Regions from separate parts of the Stutzerimonas marianensis genome, predicted to be linked through region 1. Evidence: predicted binding sites of a transcription regulator. Region 1 holds the regulator's gene; each other region holds the start of a gene.

Region 1 (5,452 bases):
TGTAGCACTCCAGATCGCTCAGGCGATCGGCGGCATCCTTGTCCAGCATGCCCTTCTCCACCGCCTTGGCACGCAGGATGTTGGCATCCATGCCCTTGCCGTCGTCGGTAATCTGCAGAAGGATGTGGTCGCCCTCCTGCTCGGCGGACAGCACCACACGTCCGGTGCGCGGCTTGCCGGCGGCTTCCCGCTCTTCGGGCGTCTCGACGCCGTGGTCGACGGCGTTGCGCACCAAGTGCACCAGCGGATCGGCCAGTGCCTCGACGAGGTTCTTGTCCAGGTCGGTCTCTTCGCCGACGAGCTCCAGGTTGATTTCTTTCTTCAGGCTGCGCGCCAGATCGCGAACCAGGCGCGGGAAACGGCCGAACACCTTCTTGATCGGTTGCATGCGCGTCTTCATCACCGCGCTCTGCAGGTCGGCCGTGACCACATCCAGATTGGACACGGCCTTGGACATGGCTTCATCGCCGCTGTTGGAACCCAGGCGGACCAGGCGGTTACGGACCAGTACCAGCTCGCCCACCATGTTCATGATTTCGTCGAGCCGCGCCGTGTCCACGCGCACGGTGGTTTCCGCCTCGCTGACCGGCTTCTCCGGCGCCGGCGCTGCCGCAGGTTTGCTGGGCGCGGCAGACGCGGCCGGCTTGGCTGGAGCGGCCTTTTCAACCGGTTTGTCCGACGCGGCGGCCGCTGGCTTGACCGCGGCCTTCGCGGTCGGAGCGGTGGCGACTACTTCAGGTTCGAACTTGCCCTTGCCGTGGAGCTGGTCGAGCAATGCCTCGAATTCGTCGTCGGAGATGTTGTCCCCGGCCGGCGCTGCAGCTTCGGGTTCGACCGGGGTAGCCGACGCCTGGGGCGCCTCGGCGAACTGACCCTTGCCATGCAACTGGTCCAGCAGCGCTTCGAACTCCTCGTCGGTGATTTCATCGCTGGCCGGCTGGGCGGACGTAGACACTGCCTCGGCGGACGGTTCGGTGCCGGTCGCGGTCGCAAACTGGCCTTTGCCGTGCAACTGATCCAAAAGCGATTCGAATTCTTCGTCGGTGATCTCATCACCGCTAGCCGCGGCCGGGGCCTCCGCTGCCTCGTCGAGTGCGCCGAGGAACTGCTCGAACTCGCTGTCCGCGTTCACAGGCTCGGGGGCGGGCTCGGCCGCCACGGCAACCGGTTCGGCAGCGGCCGGCGCAGCAGAAGCCGGCTCGGCCAGGCGCGACAGTGCCGCCAGCAGCTCCGGCGTGGCAGGCGTAATCGCGGTACGTTCACGCACCTGACTGAACATTTCGTTGACGGAGTCCAGTGCCTGCAGCACGACGTCCATCAATTCCGAGTCGACGCGACGCTCACCCTTGCGCAGGATGTCGAAGACGTTTTCGGCGATGTGGCAGCACTCGACCAGTTCATGCAACTGGAGGAAACCCGCACCACCCTTTACCGTATGGAACCCGCGAAAAATCGCATTGAGCAAGGCTGCGTCATCGGGGCTGCTCTCCAGCTCCACCAGTTGCTCTGACAATAGTTCGAGAATCTCGCCGGCCTCTACCAGGAAATCCTGGAGGATTTCTTCATCGGCGTCGAAGCTCATATTTCACATCCCCTAAAAGCCCAGGCTCGAAAGCAGATCGTCGACATCGTCCTGCCCGGATACGACATCCTCACGTATATCGGCATGCATCTGCGGACCTTCACCGTGGGAAGGGCCTTTTTCTAGTTTTTTTCGTTCCTGCTCTGCGCGCAGCTCTTCGCGGTCGTGCTGGATACCCGCGACGCGATCGACCTGGCCGGCCATCAGCACGAGATTGAGCAGGTTGCTTTCGAGTTCGGTGATCAGTCGCGTGACTCGCTTGATCACCTGACCGGTCAGGTCCTGGAAATCCTGAGCAAGCATGATCTCGCTGAGGTTCTCCGACAGCTGGGTCCCGTCGTTCATGGTCCGCTGCAGGAACTGATCGAGCCGCTTGACCAGGTCACGAAACTGCTCGGCATTCATGTCGCGGCGCATGAAGCGCTGCCAATCGGCGGTCAGGCTCTGTGCCTCGTAGCTGACGTAGTTGACCAACGGCGCGGATTCCTCGACGAGGTCCATGGTCCGGTTGGCCGCCTTCTCCGTCATTTCCACGACATAAGACAGCCGGTCGGTTGCATCGGTGATCGGGGACGGGTCGCCCCCCGTCGCACAGGTGTCCATCTCCAGTTTGACGATGGCGTTGTGCAGTTCCCGGGTGAGCTTGCCGACTTCCTGATACAGCCCCTGGTTCCGAGCCTGGTTGAGCTCGTTGAACATCTGGGCCGCTTCTTCGAATCGGCCCTGCTGGAGGCTTTCGATCAATTGGGGTGCGTGAGCCTTGAGCGTCGCTTCGAACTCCGCCAGGCTTTGGTCTGCTTGCGTCATAGTGCCCTCGCGGCGTTACTTCAGCCGTTGACGCGCTCGAAGATCTTCTCGATTTTCTCTTTGAGTACCTGAGCCGTGAACGGCTTGACCACGTACCCGTTAACACCGGCCTGCGCGGCCTCGATGATCTGGTCACGCTTGGCCTCGGCCGTCACCATCAGCACCGGCAGGTGCTTGAGGCGGTCGTCCGCACGCACCGCGCGCAGCAGGTCGATGCCGCTCATGCCGGGCATGTTCCAGTCAGTGACGAGGAAATCGAAACTGCCGCTCTTGAGCATAGGCAGTGCAGTGGTGCCATCATCCGCCTCGGCGGTGTTGGTGAAGCCCAGATCGCGCAAGAGGTTCTTGATGATCCGTCTCATCGTCGAAAAGTCGTCGACGATGAGGATTTTCATGTTCTTGTCCAAGTACACCTCCGTAAATCCCGAAATCCCAGAACCTGCTCAGGGTCTGTTGCGGGCTTCGTTCATGAAGCTCGCCCAGAGCAGTTTCTATTCGCGTTTTCTTGAGAACCGACCTATCGAGCGCGCCATTCGCCGAGACGGGCCCGCAGGCGCGCCGCACACTGGCTGTGCAGCTGACTGACCCGTGACTCGCTGACGCCCAGAACCTGGCCGATTTCCTTCAAATTCAACTCTTCGTCGTAATACAGCGACAGCACCAGCTTTTCACGTTCGGGCAGATTGGCGATCGCATCGGCCAGGGCCTGCTGGAAACGCTCGTCCTCGAGATCACGAGACGGTTCCGGATGTGCACTGGCGGCATCTTCACCGAACTCCCCGTGCTCGCCTTCGGTCAGCAGATCATCGAAGCTGAACAGGCGGCTGCCCAGGGTGTCGCCCAGAATGCCGTAGTACTCATCGAGACTCAATTTAAGTTCGGCCGCAACCTCATGATCTTTAGCGTCGCGTCCGGTTCTGGCCTCGATTGCGCGTATCGCTTCGCTCACCATCCTCGAATTGCGGTGCACCGAACGCGGCGCCCAGTCGCCCTTGCGGACCTCGTCGAGCATGGCGCCACGAATGCGAATGCCCGCGTAGGTCTCGAAACTCGCCCCCTTGCCGGAGTCGTACTTCTTCGACGCCTCGAGCAGGCCGATCATGCCGGCCTGCATCAGATCGTCGACCTGCACGCTGGCCGGCAGCCGCGCCAGCAGGTGATAAGCGATGCGCTTGACCAGCGGGGCGTACTGCTCGATGAGCTGGTACTGGGAGTCTTTAGCCACTTTGGTGTTGTACATAACCGATTCCAGCCGCTGTCAGTCGTGTGCGTTTGCGGTGGGCCTGACCAGGCGCTCCACAAAGAACTCAAGGTGGCCACGCGGGTTCGCCGGCAGCGGCCAGGTGTCGATCTTCTGCGCGATGGCCTTGAACGCCAGCGAGCATTTGGCTCGCGGGTAGGCCTCGTAGACCGCGCGCTGTTTCTGAACGGCCTTGCGAACCGCCTCGTCGTAGGGAACCGCGCCGACGTACTGCAGGGCGACGTCAAGAAAACGTTCAGTCACCTTGGTCAGCTTAGCGAATAGATTGCGTCCTTCCTGCGGGGCGTGCGCCATGTTCGCCAGCACCCGGAACCGGCTGATGCCGTAGTCGCGGTTGAGCAGTTTGATCAGCGCGTAGGCGTCAGTGATCGACGTCGGCTCGTCGGTGACGACCAGCAGGACCTCCTGCGCCGCCCGCACGAAGCTCACGACACCGTCGCCGATGCCGGCGGCCGTATCGATGATCAGCACGTCGATGTCGTTGCCGATTTCGCTGAAGGCCTGAATCAGACCGGAATGCTGCATCGGCGACAGCTGCACCATGCTTTGCGTGCCGGACGCGGCGGGCACGATGCGCACGCCGCCCGGCCCCTGGATCATGACATCGCGCAGATCACAGTCACCGGCGATCACGTCCGCCAGGGTGCGCTTGGCCGTCAAGCCGAGCAGCACGTCGACGTTGGCCAGGCCAAGGTCGGCGTCGAGCAGCACGACACGCCGACCGAGGTCGGCCAGCGCCAAGGAAAGATTGACCGATACGTTGGTCTTGCCGACGCCACCTTTGCCGCCGGTCACTGCAATAACCTGTACGGGATGAATACCCATCATCAAACGCCTATATCTTGCTGGGGCCCGCAGGCCATCGATGCGTTCAGCCCGAACGCGTCTAGTGTTTCGCTCTCACGCAGCGCCCTGTTCATCCCGCCCTCCGCGAAGATCCGTTGTACAGGCCGGAGAACATGTCAGCCATCGTTTCCTCGCTGGGCGACTCTTCGGATTGCAGACTCACCGCCCGGCTGACCAGTTGATGCGTCCGTGGCAGCTGGAGATCCTCTGGAATGCGCGGACCGTCGGCGAGGTAGGCAATCGGTAGATGCTGGCTGATGGTCAGCCCGAGCACGTCGCCCAGAGTACCCGCCTCGTCAAGTTTAGTCAGGATGCAGCCCGCCAGCCCGCAAGGCCGGTAGTGATGCCAGGCCGCCTTCAGCACCTGGCTCTGGCTGGTCGCCGCGAGCACCAGATAGTTCTTCGAACGCACGCCCCGATCGGCCAATGCCTGAAGCTGCAGGCGCATCATCGGATCGCCCGCCGGCAGACCGGCGGTGTCGAGCAGGATCAGCCGCTTGCGCGCGACCGGCTCCAGGCTCTTGCTCAGCGGCTGGCTCGGGTCGATCTGGATCACCGGCACGTTGAGGATACGGCCCAGAGTCTTGAGCTGTTCCTGAGCGCCGATACGGTAGTTGTCCATGCTCGCCAGGGCGATGCTCTGCGCGCCGTGCTTGAGGACATGGCGTGCGGCGAGCTTGGCCAGGGTCGTGGTCTTGCCGGCGCCGGCCGGGCCGACCAGGGCAATCACACCGCCCTCTTCCAGCGGCTCGTGCTTGGTCACCTTGATCGACTGGGCCAGGTGCGCCAACAGCATGCGCCAGGCCTGACGCTGATCGCTGATCGCGGCCACCTTCTCCAGCAGCCCGCGCGACAGGTCCGCCGGCAGGCCGAGGCGCTGCAGGCGACGCCACAAGCCGGCCTGCTGCGGGCGACGATTCTGCTCGTGCCCCCAGGCCAACGACCCGAGCTGCACT
Region 2 (5,452 bases), on a different contig from region 1:
GCCTGTGCGCCGAGCGCGTGATCGCATCGCTGGTCGCCGCGGCGGAGCGGGGCGTGCAGGTCCGCTGCCTGTTCGATGGTTTCGGCTGTTTGAAGCTCGGTCAGCGTTCCCGCCAACGTCTGCGCGACGCGGGGGTCGATCTGCGCCAGTACAATCCGCTGCGGTTGCGGCTGAAATTCCGCAACCTGCACCGCGATCATCGCAAGCTGATCCTGATCGACGACACCTGGTGTTTCGTCGGCGGTGCCGGTGTGACCGATGAGTTCTGGAACCCGCAGCAGCCGGAAAATCACTGGCATGAGGTGATGGTGGAGGTGAGCGGGCCGCTGGTCGCTGACTGGCGCCGCCTGTTCGAGACGCAGTGGGCGCAATGTCTCAAGCGCCGGGTCTGGCAGATGCCCTTGCCCCAGCGCTTGCCGAAGATTCCAGCCCGCCCCGATGTACGCGACGGGGCCGGTCGTGTCGCCTATGCCGCGGCACGTCAGCATCGGGACATCCTCTACAGTCTGTTGCGTCAGCTGCGGCGCGCCGAGCGACGCATATTCCTGGCGACCCCCTATTTCTTGCCGACTGGGCGGGTTCGGCGCGAATTGATGCGCGCGGCGCGTCGCGGGGTCGAGGTGCGCCTGTTGCTGACCAGTCGCAACACCGATCACCCCTCGATCCGCTATGCGGGGCAGCGCTATTACCCACGCCTGCTGCGCGCGGGCGTGCGAATCTTCGAATATCGACCACACTTCGTGCACTTGAAGATGGTGCTCGTCGACGACTGGGTGAGCGTCGGCTCGTGCAATTTCGATCACTGGAACCTGCGCTGGAACCTGGAGGCCAATCTCGAAGCGGTCGACGCGCAGTTGAGCGCCGCCGTGGCGCACAGCTTCGAGTGCGACTTCGAGCAGAGCCGGGAGATCGATTTGCAGCGTTGGCACGCGCGTCCGCTGCGTCAGCGGATGTATCAGCGACTGTGGGGGCTGCTCGACCGGCTGGTGATCAACATCTTCAATCGAAGCGGCTAGCCCTGTCTGGCGGCGATTCATTCAACCGAAGAGGAGTGTTCTCATGGCTGCGAAAAAGATCCTGATGCTGGTTGGCGACTATGTCGAAGACTACGAAACCATGGTGCCCTTCCAGGCGCTGCAGATGGTTGGGCACAGCGTCCATGCCGTGTGCCCGGACAAGAAGGCCGGCGACACCGTGCGAACCGCCATTCACGATTTCGAAGGCGACCAGACCTACAGCGAGAAGCCGGGCCACAATTTCGCCCTCAATTTCGATTTCGATGCCGTACGCGCCGAGGACTATGACGCCCTCGTCGTGCCGGGTGGACGTTCACCTGAATACCTGCGGCTCGATGAGCGTGTGATCGCACTGGTGCGCGCATTCGACGAAGCGAAGAAGCCGATCGCCGCCGTTTGTCACGGCCCGCAGCTGCTCGCCGCCGCGGGTGTGCTTCAGGGGCGTGCGTGCAGCGCCTATCCGGCCTGTGCACCCGAAGTGAAACTGGCCGGGGGCGATTTCGTCGAGATCGGCGTCGACAAGGCGCATACGGATGGCAACCTGGTCACCGCGCCGGCCTGGCCGGCGCATCCGAGCTGGCTGGCAGCCTTCCTCGACGTGCTCGGCACCCGCATCAGCCTGTAAGATGCCTGGCCTGAGGCGACCGCTTCAGGCCATGCCGGAACCGTGGCGGTGGTGCGGCGCTTCGCATGGCCGCTCGACGGAGTTCGGCGATCCGTTTCCCTGCAGAGCACAGCCATGCCCTCACCAAACGACCCCCTTCACGGCATCACGCTGGAAGCCATCCTGATCGACCTGCACGCGCGCTTCGGCTGGGCGGGGCTGGCCGAGCGGATCGACGTCCGCTGCTTTCACAACGAGCCCAGCGTCAAGTCCAGCCTGAAGTTCCTGCGCAAGACGCCCTGGGCCCGGGCAAAGGTCGAAGCGCTCTATCTCGAGGCTCGGCGCGCGGCGCGCTAATGCTTCTGGTAGCCCCCGCGGAATGCCTGGCAGCTCGTTGGTCTGGAGCCCGTTAAATTTCTTGGCGGACAACTCAAGTTAACCCCGTAGCGTCCGATTCTCTTAGCAGTTCAATTCGCCGTGACCGGCGAGTCTATGAGAATTAAATCGCCATCACGGGGATCGCGACGATGAGAAACAATGGCCCGGTAAGTAACACAGAGCGGAGTTTTCCGGCGCATCAACGACTGATCTCTGCGACCGACACGCATGGCAAGATCCTCTATTGCAACGACGAGTTCGTCTCGATCAGCGGCTATTCGCGCGAGGAGCTGATCGGCAGCCCTCACAACCTAGTACGCCATCCGGACATGCCGCCGGTCGTCTTCGAGGCCATGTGGGGCTACCTGAAAGCCGGGAAAAGCTGGATGGGCGTGGTCAAGAACCGCTGCAAGAACGGCGATTTCTACTGGGTCAGCGCCTACGTCACGCCCATTCTCGACGATGGCAAGCTCACCGGCTTCGAGTCGGTGCGGGTCAAGCCGACCGCCGAGCAGGTCGCCCAGGCCAGTGCGTTGTACGAGCGGCTGCGTGCCGGTCAGCCGGCCGTGTCCCTCGGTCGTCGCATCACGGGCTGGGCCAAGATGCTGGCGCTGCCGGTCGGGGCGTCGCTGGTCGCTGCGGCGGGCATGTTCTGGCTGCCACCGGCCGTAGAGTTCGTCGCGCTGCTGGGGCTGTTCTTCGCGCTGGGCCTGAGCTGTCATTTCGCGTCGGAGCGGCGCTTGCAACAGATACTCGACCGCGTGCCAGAGGCCTTTACCGACCCCGTCGTCGCCCTGACCTATACGCAGAACTACGGAAATGCCGCTCGGCTCGAAATGGCGCTGGTCAGTGAGGATGCGCGCTTGCGCACCGCGCTGACCCGGCTCTCGGACCTCGCCGGCCAGGTTGCCAGCGCCTCGGCTGAGACCTATACCCTCGCCAGCCAGACCGAGAACGACCTGCGTCAACAGCGCGGCGAAACCGACATGACTGCCACCGCTGTCACCGAGATGACGGCCTCGATCACTGAAGTCGCGAGCCATGTCCAGCAGACCGCCGAGGAAGCCACCACGGCCAACGCGCTGGCTGACGACGGCGATCGCGTCGCCTCGAGCTCGCGCCAGGCCATGGAGATGCTGGCCCGGACGGTCACCAACATCGGCAATGCGGTGAATGAGCTGGCCGGCGAGACCCAGCAGATCATGTCCGCGGCCGGCATGATTCAGAGCATCGCCGAGCAGACCAATCTGCTGGCGCTCAACGCCGCGATCGAAGCCGCGCGTGCCGGTGAGCAGGGCCGGGGATTCGCCGTCGTGGCGGACGAGGTGCGTGCGCTGGCCAGCAAGACCCGCGATTCCACCCAGCAGATCCAGGCCATCATCCAGTCGTTGACGAGCAAGGCCGACGAAGCGGTCGCTATCGCCCAGGTCGGTGACAAGGAGGCGACCCAGGGATTGGCGCAGGTCATCGAAGCGCAGCAAGCACTGCAGGGCATCCGCGACGCGGTCAATCGCATCACCGGAATGAGCCAGCAGATGGCTGCTGCGGCCGACGAGCAGGCCCACGTGGCCGAGGACATCGCCCGCCAGGTCACCAGCATCGCCGTTACTACCGACAGCAACGTGAGCAAGGCGGAGCTGACCATGCAGCGTGGCCGCGAGCTGGAGGGCGCCGCGCGTGGCTTGCGTGCGCTGGTCGAGCGCTTCAACCGCTGAGCGCATGCCCGCAAACAAAAAAGCCCGGCCAATGGCCGGGCTTTTTTTGCGGTACCGCTTATCGTCGAGTTACTGCACTTCGACGGCCAGGCTCTCGGCGATCTTCTTCTGCCAGATTTGCGGGCCCGTGGTGTGAACCGACTCGCCGTTGGTGTCGACCGCCACGGTCACCGGCATGTCCTTCACGTCGAACTCGTAGATCGCTTCCATGCCCAGCTCCGGGAAGGCGATGGTCTTCGACGCCTTGATCGCCTGGGCGACCAGATAGGCGGCGCCACCGACCGCCATCAGGTACACGGCCTTGTTGTCCTTGATCGCCTCGATGGCGATCGGGCCGCGCTCGGACTTGCCGATCATGCCCAGCAGGCCCGTGCTTTCCAGGATCTGGCGAGTGAATTTGTCCATGCGGGTGGCGGTGGTGGGGCCGGCCGGGCCGACCACTTCATCGCCGACCGGATCGACCGGGCCGACGTAGTAGATGAAGCGGCCCTTGAGGTCCACTGGCAGCTCTTCGCCCTTGTTCAGCATGTCCACCATGCGCTTGTGGGCGGCGTCGCGGCCGGTGAGCATCTTGCCGTTGAGCAGCAGCGTCTCGCCCGGCTTCCAGCTCAGCACTTCTTCCGGGGTGACGGTGTCGAGGTTGACGCGACGGGCGCTCGGGCCGGCTTCCCAGACGATTTCCGGGTAGGCGTCCAGCGGCGGTGCCTCGAGGCTGGCCGGGCCGGAGCCGTCGAGCACGAAGTGCGCATGGCGGGTGGCCGCGCAGTTGGGGATCATGCACACCGGCAGCGAGGCGGCGTGGGTCGGGTAATCCATGATCTTCACGTCGAGGACCGTGGTCAGACCGCCCAGGCCCTGGGCACCGATGCCCAGCTGATTGACCTTCTCGAACAGCTCAAGACGCAGCTCTTCGATGCGGTTCTGCGGGCCGCGGGCCTTCAGCTCGTGGATGTCGATCGGGTCCATCAGGACTTCCTTGGCCATCACGGCGGCTTTCTCCGCAGTACCGCCGATACCGATGCCGAGCATGCCCGGCGGGCACCAGCCGGCGCCCATCGTCGGCACGGTCTTCAGCACCCAGTCGACGATGGAGTCGGACGGGTTGAGCATGGCCATCTTCGACTTGTTTTCCGAACCGCCACCCTTGGCCGCCACGTCAACCTCGACCTTGTCTCCGGGGACGATGGAGTAGTGGATGACCGCCGGGGTATTGTCCTTGGTGTTTTTCCGGGAACCTGCCGGGTCGGCAAGGATCGAAGCACGCAGCACGTTCTCGGGCAGGTTATAGGCACGACGAACGCCTTCGTTGATCATGTCGTCCAGGCTCATGGTGGCGCCATCCCAGCGCACATCCATGCCCACACGGACGAATACCGTGACGATCCCGGTGTCCTGGCAGATCGGGCGATGACCGGTTGCGCACATCCGTGAGTTGATCAGAATCTGGGCCATGGAGTCGCGGGCTGCCGGCGACTCTTCGCGCAGGTAGGCTTCATGCATCGCCTGAATGAAGTCGACGGGGTGGTAGTAGGAGATGAACTGCAAAGCGTCGGCAACGCTTTGTATCAGGTCGTCTTGCTTGATCACGGTCATGCAGCGCGTCCTCTTGGCGGGGCGGAAACAGCGCGTATCGAGAAAAAACGACCGACACGCCCAGGTAAAAAAATGCGCGGCAGTATAACCTGCTGCCGGGCAGGGTACACAGACGGACCAAAGGTGAAGGGATGCAGGACGCAAGG
Region 3 (5,452 bases), on a different contig from region 1:
GCTTCAGGCGCACCACACCGTTCACATTGACCTGGGAGGCGTCGATCATCTGCTGCAGCATGCTGCGCTCCGGACTCCACCAGTAGCCGTTGTAGATCAGGCTGGCGTATTTGGGCATCAACTCGTCTTTCAGATGGGCCACTTCGCGATCCAGGGTGATCGACTCGATGGCGCGATGGCCCTTGAGCATGATGGTGCCGCCGGGGGTTTCATAGCAGCCGCGCGACTTCATGCCGACGTAGCGGTTCTCGACGATGTCCAGGCGGCCGATGCCGTTCTCGCCACCGACCTTGTTCAGGTAGGTCAGTACCTGGGCCGGGGTCATCTCCTTGCCGTCGATGGCGACGATGTCACCCTTGCGGTAGGTCAGCTCGATGTATGTCGGGGTGTCCGGTGCGGCTTCCGGAGACTTGGTCCAGCGCCACATGTCCTCTTCGTGCTCGGTCCAGGTGTCTTCCAGCACGCCACCCTCGTAGGAGATGTGCAGCAGATTGGCGTCCATCGAGTATGGCGACTTCTTCTTGCCGTGACGCTCGATCGGGATCTCGTGCTTGGCAGCGTAGTCCATCAGCTTCTCGCGCGAGAGCAGGTCCCACTCGCGCCAGGGCGCGATCACCTTCACGCCCGGCTTGAGCGCGTACGCGCCGAGCTCGAAGCGCACTTGATCGTTGCCCTTGCCGGTGGCGCCATGGGAGATGGCGTCGGCGCCGGTTTCGTTGGCGATCTCGATCAGGCGTTTGGCGATAAGCGGACGGGCGATGGAGGTACCCAGCAGATACTCGCCTTCGTAGATGGTATTGGCACGGAACATCGGGAAGACGAAGTCGCGAACGAACTCTTCGCGCAGGTCGTCAATGTAGATTTCCTTGACGCCCATGGCCTGGGCCTTGGCACGGGCTGGCTCGACTTCCTCGCCCTGGCCGAGATCGGCGGTGAAGGTCACTACTTCGCAGTCATAGGTGTCTTGCAGCCACTTGAGGATCACCGAGGTGTCCAGGCCACCGGAATACGCCAGGACTACCTTCTTTACGTCGGCCATTGCCATCCACTCCCGGGATTGAAGGAAAGCGGCAATTCTACTGGTCGCGACGCCCCTTTTACAGGGGCACGGGCCCGACTGGCCTCAGGATGCTGGCGCTGTCGGCGCCGCTGTGGCCGATACGGCGGCTGGCCCTCGGTCGAGCCGCAGGGTGACGCGACGATTCTTGGCGCGATTGGCCTCGCTGCTGTTGGGCACCAGCGGATAGCGCTCACCGTGGAAGCGCACGGTGATCTGCTCCTTCGGCACACCATTGGCGATCAGGTAGGCCTCGACAGAAAGTGCTCGACGCCGTGACAGGTCGCGGTTGGTCAGCCGATTGCCGCTGTTGTCCGAGTGCCCGTCGAGCTGGATGACATTGACGCTCGGATCGGCCTTGAGAAATTGCAGGATGATGTCGAGCTTCGCCTGTCCAAGCGCGTCCAGCGCGATATCACCCGCGGGGAAACCGATCTGCGACTGGCGGATCTGCTCGAAATTGACCGGCAGCAACTTGGTCGTGCAGACCCTGAAATCTTCGTAGGCCTTGCCGAATCGCGCCGGCAGCAGGCGCACCTCGAGCGCATCACCACCCTGCAAGGTTCGATGGCGAATGACCGGGCTGCGCCCTTCGAGCAGGCCCGTCAGCAGGCGCCCGGCCTGCAGCTGCGAACTATTGAACGGGATATCGCCACCGGCCACCGAGACCACGCCGAGGTTCAGATCATTGCGCTCGGGTTGCCAGGGCGCGGCAGCCGCCAACAACGTGGCCGCCCCGGTGCCGAACCAGCGATCAGGGGACTGCAGACGAAAGGTCGGCTGCTCGCCGGCGCGCCGGACGAATTCGCCCTTGCCGAAGCCGGCGATGGCCTGGCTCAGGCGGCATTCGAACTGATCGCCTTCGACTTGCCACTGCGCATTTTCCAGACGGGTCTGGAAGGTAATGGCGTTGGCCGACGGGGCCAACAGGCAGGCCAGAACTAGAAGACGCAGGCGCACAAGAGGCTCCACGATGGGCTGAACATTCAAGGGAGGTATCGGTGCCGACGCCGGAAACTTGAACCGCCCCGGACCACCCTGGCGCAAGGCACAGCGCGAGCACGCCAGGCTTGGCGCCGAGCCTGCGGCGATTTTTTTCTGCGATTCCGGTAGCATTCCTGCACGTTTTACCGCCTTGGAACCCCGCATGTCCGACCGACTGACTCTCCTGCGCCCCGACGATTGGCACATCCACCTGCGCGACGGCGCAGCGCTGCCGCACACCGTGGCAGACGCCGCGCGCCAGTTCGCGCGCGCCATCATCATGCCAAACCTGGTCCCACCGGTTCGCAATGCCAACGAAGCGCAGGGGTATCGTCAGCGCATCCTTGCTGCCCGCCCGGACGGCAGCCAGTTCGAGCCGCTCATGGTGCTGTACCTCACCGATGCGACCCAACCTGAAGAGATCCGCACCGCCAAGGCAAGTGGTTATGTCTTCGCCGCCAAGCTCTACCCGGCCGGCGCGACGACCAACTCGGCCTCGGGCGTCACGCGGATCGACAATATCTTCCCTGTACTCGAAACCATGGCCGAGGTCGGCCTGCCGCTGTTGGTACATGGCGAGGTCACACGCGCCGAGATCGACATCTTCGATCGCGAGAAATGCTTTATCGATGAGCAACTGAGCCGTGTGACCGAGCGGTTCCCGACGCTGAAAGTCGTGTTCGAACACATCACCACGCGCGATGCCGTCCAGTTCGTCCAGGCCGCCGGCAATAACGTAGGCGCCACGATCACCGCCCATCACCTGCTGTACAACCGCAACCACATGCTGGTGGGCGGGATTCGCCCGCATTTCTTCTGCCTGCCGATTCTCAAGCGCAACACGCATCAGGAAGCCCTGCTCGACGCAGCGACCAGCGGCAATCCGAAGTTCTTCCTCGGAACCGACTCGGCGCCGCACGCCCAGCACGCGAAGGAGAACGCCTGCGGTTGTGCCGGCTGCTACACCGCCTTCGCAGCCATTGAACTCTACGCCGAAGCGTTCGAGCAGCGTGGTGCACTGAATCGCCTGGAGGCATTCGCCAGCCACTTCGGCGCGGACTTCTATGGCCTGCCCCGCAACACCGAGACCATCACGCTGGTGCGCGAGTCCTGGAGTGTTCCCGCCAGTCTGCCCTTCGGCGAACACGTCGTCGTCCCGCTGCGCGCGGGCGAAACGCTGCAGTGGCGTCTGGAGCCCCGCTCATGAGCGACGACCAGTTCGACGACGAACTCGAGAGCAACCCGTCCGGCAAGCCCCGCTCACCCATGGCCAACCGATTCCGTGGCTTCCTTCCGGTGGTGGTCGACGTGGAGTGTGGCGGCTTCAATTGCGCAACGGACGCTCTGCTTGAGATCGCCGCGGTAACCATCGGCATGGACGAACAAGGCCTGCTCTATCCACAGGACACGCTGTTCTTCCGCGTGGAACCCTTCGTCGGCGCCAATATCGAACCCGCCGCGCTGGAGTTCACCGGGATCAAGCTCGACCACCCGCTGCGCATGGCGGTCCCCGAGGCGCAGGCGATGAACGAGATCATCCGCAGCGTGCGCAAGGCCGTGAAATCAGCCGGCTGCAAGCGCGCCATCCTGGTCGGTCATAACAGCAGCTTCGACCTCGGCTTTCTGAACGCCGCCATCGCTCGCTGCGACATCAAACGCAACCCCTTCCATCCGTTCTCCAGTTTCGACACCGCGACGCTGGCCGGCCTCGCCTACGGTCAGACCGTCCTCGCGAAAGCCTGCCAGGCCGCCGGCATCGACTTCGATGGACGCGAAGCGCACTCTGCACGGTACGACACCGAAAAGACGGCCGAACTGTTCTGCGGCATCGTCAATCGGTGGAGGGAAATGGGTGGCTGGGAAGAATTCGACGAATAGTATCCGCGTCGCCCCGCCACAAGAAAAAGGCCAGTCACGCGACTGGCCTTTTTTGTTGCTACCGCTGGTTTACAGCGGCTTGCCTCGGTTCCCATGTTCGCTGACGAATGCTTGCATGGTTTTCAGGTCATTCTTCAGCACGGTGCAGCGCTCCGGGCGCTCGAACAGGTCGGCAAGATGCGCGGGCAGTTCGAGCGCCTTACCCACACCTGCCTTCTCGACCGCTTCGGGGAACTTGACCGGGTGGGCCGTACCGAGCGTCACCATCGGCGTGGCAAGGCTGCGGCGACACTCACGCGCAGCATGTACGCCGATCGCAGTGTGCGGATCCAGCAGTTCGCCCGTCGCCGCGAAGACCTCCGCGATCGTCTTGCAGGTCTGTTCGTCATCGACAGCCAGCGAGTCGAACAGTCGGCGCGCCTCGACCCAGCGCTCTTCTTCGACCGAGAGTTTGCCGCTGGCCCTGAATCCGCTCATCAGCTCGGCGATGGCGGCACCGTTGCGGCCATGAAGGTCGAACAACAGACGCTCGAAATTGGACGACACCATGATGTCCATCGACGGCGACAGGGAGGGATGCAGCGTGTCCTTGTCGTAGCGGTTGCCGCTCATGAAGCGGTGCAGGATGTCGTTGCGGTTGGTGGCAACGATGAGCTGGCTGACCGGCAGGCCCATGTTGCGCGCCAGGTAACCGGCGAAAATATCTCCGAAGTTGCCTGTCGGCACCGAGAACGCCACCGAGCGCGCCGGTCCTCCGAGCTGCAGGGCTGCGTGGAAGTAGTAAACGATCTGGGCCATGATCCGCGCCCAATTGATCGAGTTGACCGCCACCAGGCGCGTGCCTTTGAGGAAACCCTGATCGGCGAAGCTGTCTTTCACCATCTCCTGGCAATCGTCGAAATTGCCCTCAATGGCGATGTTGTGGATGTTGTCGCCCAGGATGGTGGTCATCTGGCGACGCTGCACCTCGGAGACGCGGTTGTGCGGGTGCAGGATGAAGATATCGACGTTCTCGCAACGCCGGCAGCCTTCGATTGCCGCCGAGCCGGTGTCACCGGACGTGGCACCGATGATCACTACCCGCTCGCCCCGCTTGGCCAGCACATGATCCAGCAGACGCCCCAGCAACTGCAGCGCGAAATCCTTGAAGGCCAGGGTCGGGCCATGGAACAGTTCCAGCACCCACTCATTGCCGGCGAGCTGGCGCAGCGGCGCCACCGCGCTGTGGGCGAAGACCCCGTAGGTGTCCTCCAGAATCTGTTTGAAATCGGCGTCGGAGATGCTACCGGCGACGAAGGGGCGCATCACCTTGAAGGCCAACTCGTGATACGGCAATCCGGCCCAGGACGCGATTTCCTCGACCGTGAACCGCGGCAGGTTTTCCGGTACGTAGAGACCACCGTCGCTGGCCAACCCGGTCAGCAGCACGTCTTCGAAGTTCAGGGCCGGTGCCTGGCCGCGGGTACTGATGTAGCGCATTGATAAAGCCTCAAAAGCCGATAAGGGCATCGAAGGTTGAAGGACTGGCCGAAG
Region 4 (5,452 bases), on a different contig from region 1:
GAGAGGGCGCCGCCTTTGGTCGCGAAGAAGACGACATGCCCTGGGGCTGGCCGCTGGAGATGAGCAAGGCGCTACGCGACTTCCTAACCGCCGTGCGCAGCCAGCAAGGGGCCGACGCGCATGCCGAGCTGCCGGCGAAGGTCGAGTACCTCACCGTGCAATACCTCAGCCGCGCCTATGTCGGCTCGTTCGAAACGGCGCGCGAGCAACCGGATACCTACCTCGGCCAGGATGAACGGCGCCTGGTGCCCGCGATCGACACGCAACTCGCGGCGTTGGATGGCAAGTCCGACCCGGCCATCGCCAAGCTGAAGGCGCGCTGGAGCTTTCTCAAGGTCGCGCTGGAAGACATGAACAGTGGCAACAACAGCTTCAACACCGCCTCGGGGCGCCCCTTCGCGCCGATCATGGTTGACCGCCATGCGCGTGGCCTGAGCGAGCAGTGGATGGCGCTGTCCCGCTGATCAGCGCTGCGCAGTCGGCCCAAGCGGACGCGGCCGCACGGGCCCGACCCGCGCCTCGATGGCCTGCCGCAAGGGTTCACGCAGCCCCAGCATGAACCCCAGCTCCGCCGCGACGAACAGCGGCCCGATGATCAGCCCGCTAAGGTCGTCGATGAATGCGGGCTTGCGGCCCTCGAAATAGTGTCCGACGAACTGAATCGCCCAACCGACCACGAACAGCCCGAGTCCCGCGCCTAGCCACACACCCGTCGGCCGCTGCGCGAGCCCCGCGCCCACCCAGACGCATAGCGCCAGCACCAGCGCCATCAGCACGGCGTAGCGCAGGTCGAGTCGCAGATAGAAGAGGATCGCCACCGCCGCCGCCAACACGGCCGGGCTGAGCCAGAAGCCGAGGAGCTCGGCACCTGGGCGGGACAGCAGGATCGCCACCGCCAGCACGATCATGGGGATGCCGATGAAATGGCTGAGCAGATTGCGCGGGTCGCGGTGGTAGGCCGCGTATTGAGCAAGGTGGTCGGTGAGGGTCTTCATGGCGCACTCCAGTTGGCCTGCCTACGAGTGTAGCCAGCCGCACGCGGCCAGCCATCGCCGCGCCCCGCCAAACAGCAGGGCGCTTGTGCCATCTCAGGGCTCGGGTCGATAGCCCAGGCGCAAGCCGCCCCAGTGCCGACCGAGGACCGTGATCGGAACAGAAATGTCGTGCATCAACTCGCCGGTGTCACGGCTGTAGGTCTGCAGCAGCACCTTGCGCTGGTGACTGCCGCATCGGCCGCCGGTGCGGTCGTTGAACAACCGCTTGCTGCGGCTGCGCACCCGATCGACCGCCGGATCACCCGTCGGCGGCTGGCTGAAGGCGCGGTTATGCGTGGGCACGTAGCCGTCCGGGGTGGTCGCAATGGCGTAGATCAGCGCCTCGTTCTGCCCCAGCAGCGGCTCCTGGATGTCCGGCAGCACCTGGTCGGCGTAGCGATCGAAACGGGTGTGGTAGCGCACCGGGTCGGTACCAGGCTGGGCCTGGTAGTTGCGATCGAACAGGTCCTCGACGGTCAGCCTGCCGGCGGCCAGGTCCGCCTCGAATCGAGCGGCAATGGCGGCGGCGCCTTCGCGGGCCAGGTCGAAGATACGCTGGTGATAGGCATCGAGTTGGACCTCGGCCAGCTGTTCGCTGACGGCCTCGGCCTGGCCGACGAGATTCTCCGCCGCCTTTTCCAGCTGCCGGGTCTGCGTTTCGCTGTCCAGCGCGTCGCTGCGCAACTGTTCCAGCGCGACGAAAAGCTGCGCCAGTCGTTCATGGTTACTGGCGGTGCCAGCGGTGATTTCGGCCACTTGCGTCTCGACGTCGACGGCCAGTTCAGCGATGCCGGTCAGCTGACTGCCGGTGGTCGCGATCTGCTGCGCCGCCTCATCGAGCGCTTGTGCCTGGCGGTGGATGTGGCTGACAACCGCCTGGCTCTGCTCGCGAATGTCACCGACCATCCGCCCCACTTCTTCTGTCGCGCTGCTGGTGCGGCCCGCCAGGTTGCGCACTTCATCGGCGACAACGGCAAAGCCCCGCCCGGCCTCACCGGCGCGCGCCGCCTCGATGGCAGCGTTAAGCGCAAGCAGGTTGGTCTGACTGGCAATGGACTGGATCACGTCGGTGATCTGGCGGATCTCCTCGGTGCGCGCCGACAGGCCGTCCAGCAGCTCGCGGCTGGATTGCGTCTGGGCACTGAGCTGCTGCATCCGCTCGATGGCCTGCAGCAGGTCGGCACGCCCACTGTCGCTGCGGCTGCGCACCGCCTGGGCGGCGTCGAGCGCGTGGCGCGCCCGGTCTGCGCTCTGCTGCTCGGTCTCGGTCATCGCCTGGGCGCCGTCGGCAATCTCGCCGATGGCCGCCAATTGGGATGTCAGCCGCGCCGCGAGTTGTTCGGCGCTGAAGGAAACCTGCGCCGCCGACAGGGCGTTGTGGCAGGTATGTCGAGACAAGGTCCGGCTCAGATCGGTAAAGCCGTCGCCGTTCGCTCCAGCGTTCGGCGTCTCCCCCAGTTGACCGCGCCACGGCCCCAGCCAAGGCCACAGGGCCAACAGCAGAACGGACACGGCGGTGAGCGCGAAGGGCAGCGCCATCCAGGTATGGAACAGCAGCAGCGCGATCAGGGCACCCGCATGAAGCAGGCAGGCCCAGCGATGACGGCGGAAGGCAGGGCGCATGGATGGCCTCTTGTTGTGTGTCGGTATGGACCGTCTTGTAGCACCTCGCCCGGACAGCGGCAGCCATCCTTTGGTCGCAGGGCGAACAAGACAGGATGACAGCTTAGCGGCCGCCGCTCGCCAACCTTTAATGCCCCGCGGCGTGCATCGGCCTAAGGAGCGTCCGGCGTAGCCAACGGCAATCCGAGCTGCACCCGGCGGCGCAGCCAGGGGCTGGGCCGGTAGCGCGGTTCCTGCCCGTAACACTGCTGCAGGCCTTCGAGGACGCCAAGAATGCGCGCGGGGCCGTAGTGCTCGGCGAACCCGAGCGGCCCCTTCGGATACCCCAGTGCGACCTGTACGGCACGGTCGAGTGTCGGCAGGCTGGCGATGCCCTTCTGAGCGATTTCGCACCCCAGGTTGACGATGCTGGCGATGACCCGCTGGCTGACGAAACCGGGCGAGTCGTTGATGACCTCCACCGGCACGCCATCGCAGCTCAACGCCTGGCGTGCCTGTGCCTCCAGCGCCGGGTCGAGTGCCGGCTGACGCATCAGCACTCGGCGCTTGTCGAGGTCGCTGAAACAATCGAGCGCCAGGGTCCGCTGGCCCGGCAGCCCGAGGCGCGCAATGCGCTGGCTGGCATCCTCGCCCAGCGGCGTGATCAGGCAAATCGCCCGTTCGGTAGGCGCTTCGCCGCTTTCCAGCACTGCACCGGCTTGCTGCAGCACGGCACCGATACGCCCGCGCAGCTCGGGGTCGAGGCTGTCGAGCCAGAACGGGCGGTCCAGCCGAACCGGTTCGTGCTGCGGCTCGGGGCTGCGCAGCTGTTGGCCGCTCTCGTAGCGGTAGTAACCCTGGCCGGTCTTGCGCCCGAGCAACCCCGCCGCAACACGCTGCGCCGCCAGGTACGAAGGCGTATAGCGCGGGTCCTGGTAGAACTGGTCGTGCACCGACTCCATCACGGCATGCGAAATGTCCAGGCCGGTCAGGTCGAACAGCTCGAACGGGCCCATGCGAAAGCCTGGCCCGTCGCGCAGGATCCGGTCGATCTGCTCGGGCGTCGCGATGCCTTCGCTGAGGATGCGCTGCGCTTCGGTGCCGTAGGCTCGACCCGCATGATTGACGATAAAGCCGGGCGTGTCGGGGGTTACGGCGGGGAAATGCCCGGCATGCTCGGCCAGTTGCACGAGACGGTCGACCACCATCGCCGCGGTCCGCTCGCCGCGCACGACCTCGACCAGTTTCATCAGCGGGACGGGGTTGAAGAAGTGGAACCCGGCCACGCGCTCTGGATGTGCGCAGGCGCTGGCGATACGGGTGACGGACAGCGACGAGGTGTTGGTTGCCAGAATTGCCTCGACGGACACCAGACGCTCGAGCTCGGCAAACAGCCGCTGCTTGGCCTCGAGGTCCTCGACGATCGCCTCGATCAGCAGGTCGCAGCCGGCCAGTTCGTCAAGACGGTGGGCTGGCTGCATGCGCGCGACCACGGCTTCCAACGTCTCGGCGGTCATCCGCCCCTTGGCGACACTGCGCTCGAGCAACTCACGGTTGAACTGCAACGCCTGATCGATGGCTTCGGGGCGGCTATCATGCAGCCAGACCTGATGGCCGGCGCTAGCGAACAGCTGTGCGATGCCGCGCCCCATGGCGCCAGAACCGATGATGCCGATGCGAATGTTCATGCCGCCTCCGGTTACACTTCATATTCCGCAGAGCGGAACATCATTCCACCCAATTGACCAGAAGCCTAAAGACTGCCAGTCTCGTCCGCAACCCACCCGCGACGCCAAGCCATGCCCGCATCGGATTATTGTCCCGCCACGCTGCAACAGGTCCAGGCCTCCGTGACCGGCTTCTTCCAGGAGGTCGGTTGCGAGCTGCTCGCCTATGGCGCCGACCACGCCACCGTCGGTTTGAGCCTGACGGCACAGCACCTGAACAATGCCAGCACCTTGCACGGTGGCGTCATGGCCACGCTGATGGATGTCGCCATGGGTCTGTGCGGTACCTGGGAGGCGGACCCGGCGCAACGGCGGGTCGCCATCACGCTGTCGATGAGCCTCAATTTCAGCGCCCCGGCGCGGGTGGGCAGCCACGTACGTGCGGTCGCACGGTGCCGGTCCTCCGGCAACAAGGTCTTCATGGCCGGCTGCGACCTGCTGGACCAGGACGACCGCCTGATCGCCTTTGGCGAAGGCGTGTTCAAGCGCGGCGCGCTGCGCACCGAGCTACCCGTCTAGATGACCACCCTGCTCCCGCTGGCGCTGGCTTTCGAGTTGCTCGCCCTGCTGACACGCTGGCAGCCGTTGAGCGTGGCCAGCGGCTCGATGCTGATGCTGTTCTTCCTCTGGCATTGGCGCTCGCTGATGCCCTACCCGCGCCGGCTCGGCCTGGTGACCCTGGCGTTGCTGGGTTACTGGCTGGCCAGCGGCGCGGCCGAGCCCGCGCAGGCAGCACGGATGCTGTCCTCCGCTGCCTACTATGCGGCGTTCATCGGGGCGCTCGGCCTCATGCATTGCCTGGTCCGGCGGCTGCACCAGCTCAGCGAACTGCATCGCTTGCTGCTATCCGGACCTCGCGCCTGGCTCTACCCAGCGTACCTGGCGAGCACCTTCGCCATCAGTTCGATCGTCAGCTTCGGCATGCTCAATCTGGTCTGCGGCTCGCTGGACCGACATCTGAACCGAGGCCACTACAGCGACACCCAGCGCCGCGAAGGCCAGCGCGGTGTCATGGTCGTGGCGTTGCGGGGCTTCGCGCTGGTGCCGTTGCTCGCGCCGACCAGCGTCGCCGTGGCAATTCTCACCCGC

What was found. Region 1 encodes FliA, which starts transcription of late flagellar genes. Its sites were predicted from a motif close to CTAAAGTTTNNNNNNNNNNNGCCGNTAA; they were not measured.
Region 2: the regulator FliA is predicted to act here: its motif matches at 2,050-2,077, upstream of MST27_RS11385 (methyl-accepting chemotaxis protein).
Region 3: the regulator FliA is predicted to act here: its motif matches at 2,053-2,080, upstream of MST27_RS16230 (flagellar protein MotY).
Region 4: the regulator FliA is predicted to act here: its motif matches at 2,761-2,788, upstream of MST27_RS15360 (methyl-accepting chemotaxis protein).

The regions. Positions count from the first base shown of each region.
Region 1 is NZ_JALGRD010000002.1:178,689-184,140, forward strand. It holds gene MST27_RS03860 (chemotaxis protein CheA) at 1-1,582, opposite strand, end outside; gene MST27_RS03865 (protein phosphatase CheZ) at 1,595-2,389, opposite strand; gene MST27_RS03870 (chemotaxis response regulator CheY) at 2,410-2,784, opposite strand; gene fliA (RNA polymerase sigma factor FliA) at 2,907-3,629, opposite strand; gene fleN (flagellar synthesis regulator FleN) at 3,648-4,475, opposite strand; gene flhF (flagellar biosynthesis GTPase FlhF) at 4,567-5,452, opposite strand, start outside.
Region 2 is NZ_JALGRD010000005.1:345,122-350,573, forward strand. It holds gene MST27_RS11370 (phospholipase D-like domain-containing protein) at 1-1,016, shown strand, start outside; gene MST27_RS11375 (DJ-1/PfpI family protein) at 1,060-1,641, shown strand; gene MST27_RS11380 (VF530 family protein) at 1,756-1,977, shown strand; gene MST27_RS11385 (methyl-accepting chemotaxis protein) at 2,148-3,713, shown strand; gene MST27_RS11390 (fumarate hydratase) at 3,783-5,306, opposite strand.
Region 3 is NZ_JALGRD010000009.1:35,562-41,013, reverse strand. It holds gene MST27_RS16235 (argininosuccinate synthase) at 1-1,039, opposite strand, end outside; gene MST27_RS16230 (flagellar protein MotY) at 1,124-2,017, opposite strand; gene pyrC (dihydroorotase) at 2,205-3,248, shown strand; gene rnt (ribonuclease T) at 3,245-3,919, shown strand; gene thrC (threonine synthase) at 3,989-5,398, opposite strand.
Region 4 is NZ_JALGRD010000008.1:182,399-187,850, forward strand. It holds gene MST27_RS15350 (hypothetical protein) at 1-464, shown strand, start outside; gene MST27_RS15355 (Mpo1 family 2-hydroxy fatty acid dioxygenase) at 465-995, opposite strand; gene MST27_RS15360 (methyl-accepting chemotaxis protein) at 1,089-2,657, opposite strand; gene MST27_RS15365 (3-hydroxyacyl-CoA dehydrogenase) at 2,810-4,324, opposite strand; gene MST27_RS15370 (PaaI family thioesterase) at 4,436-4,882, shown strand; gene MST27_RS15375 (hypothetical protein) at 4,883-5,452, shown strand, end outside.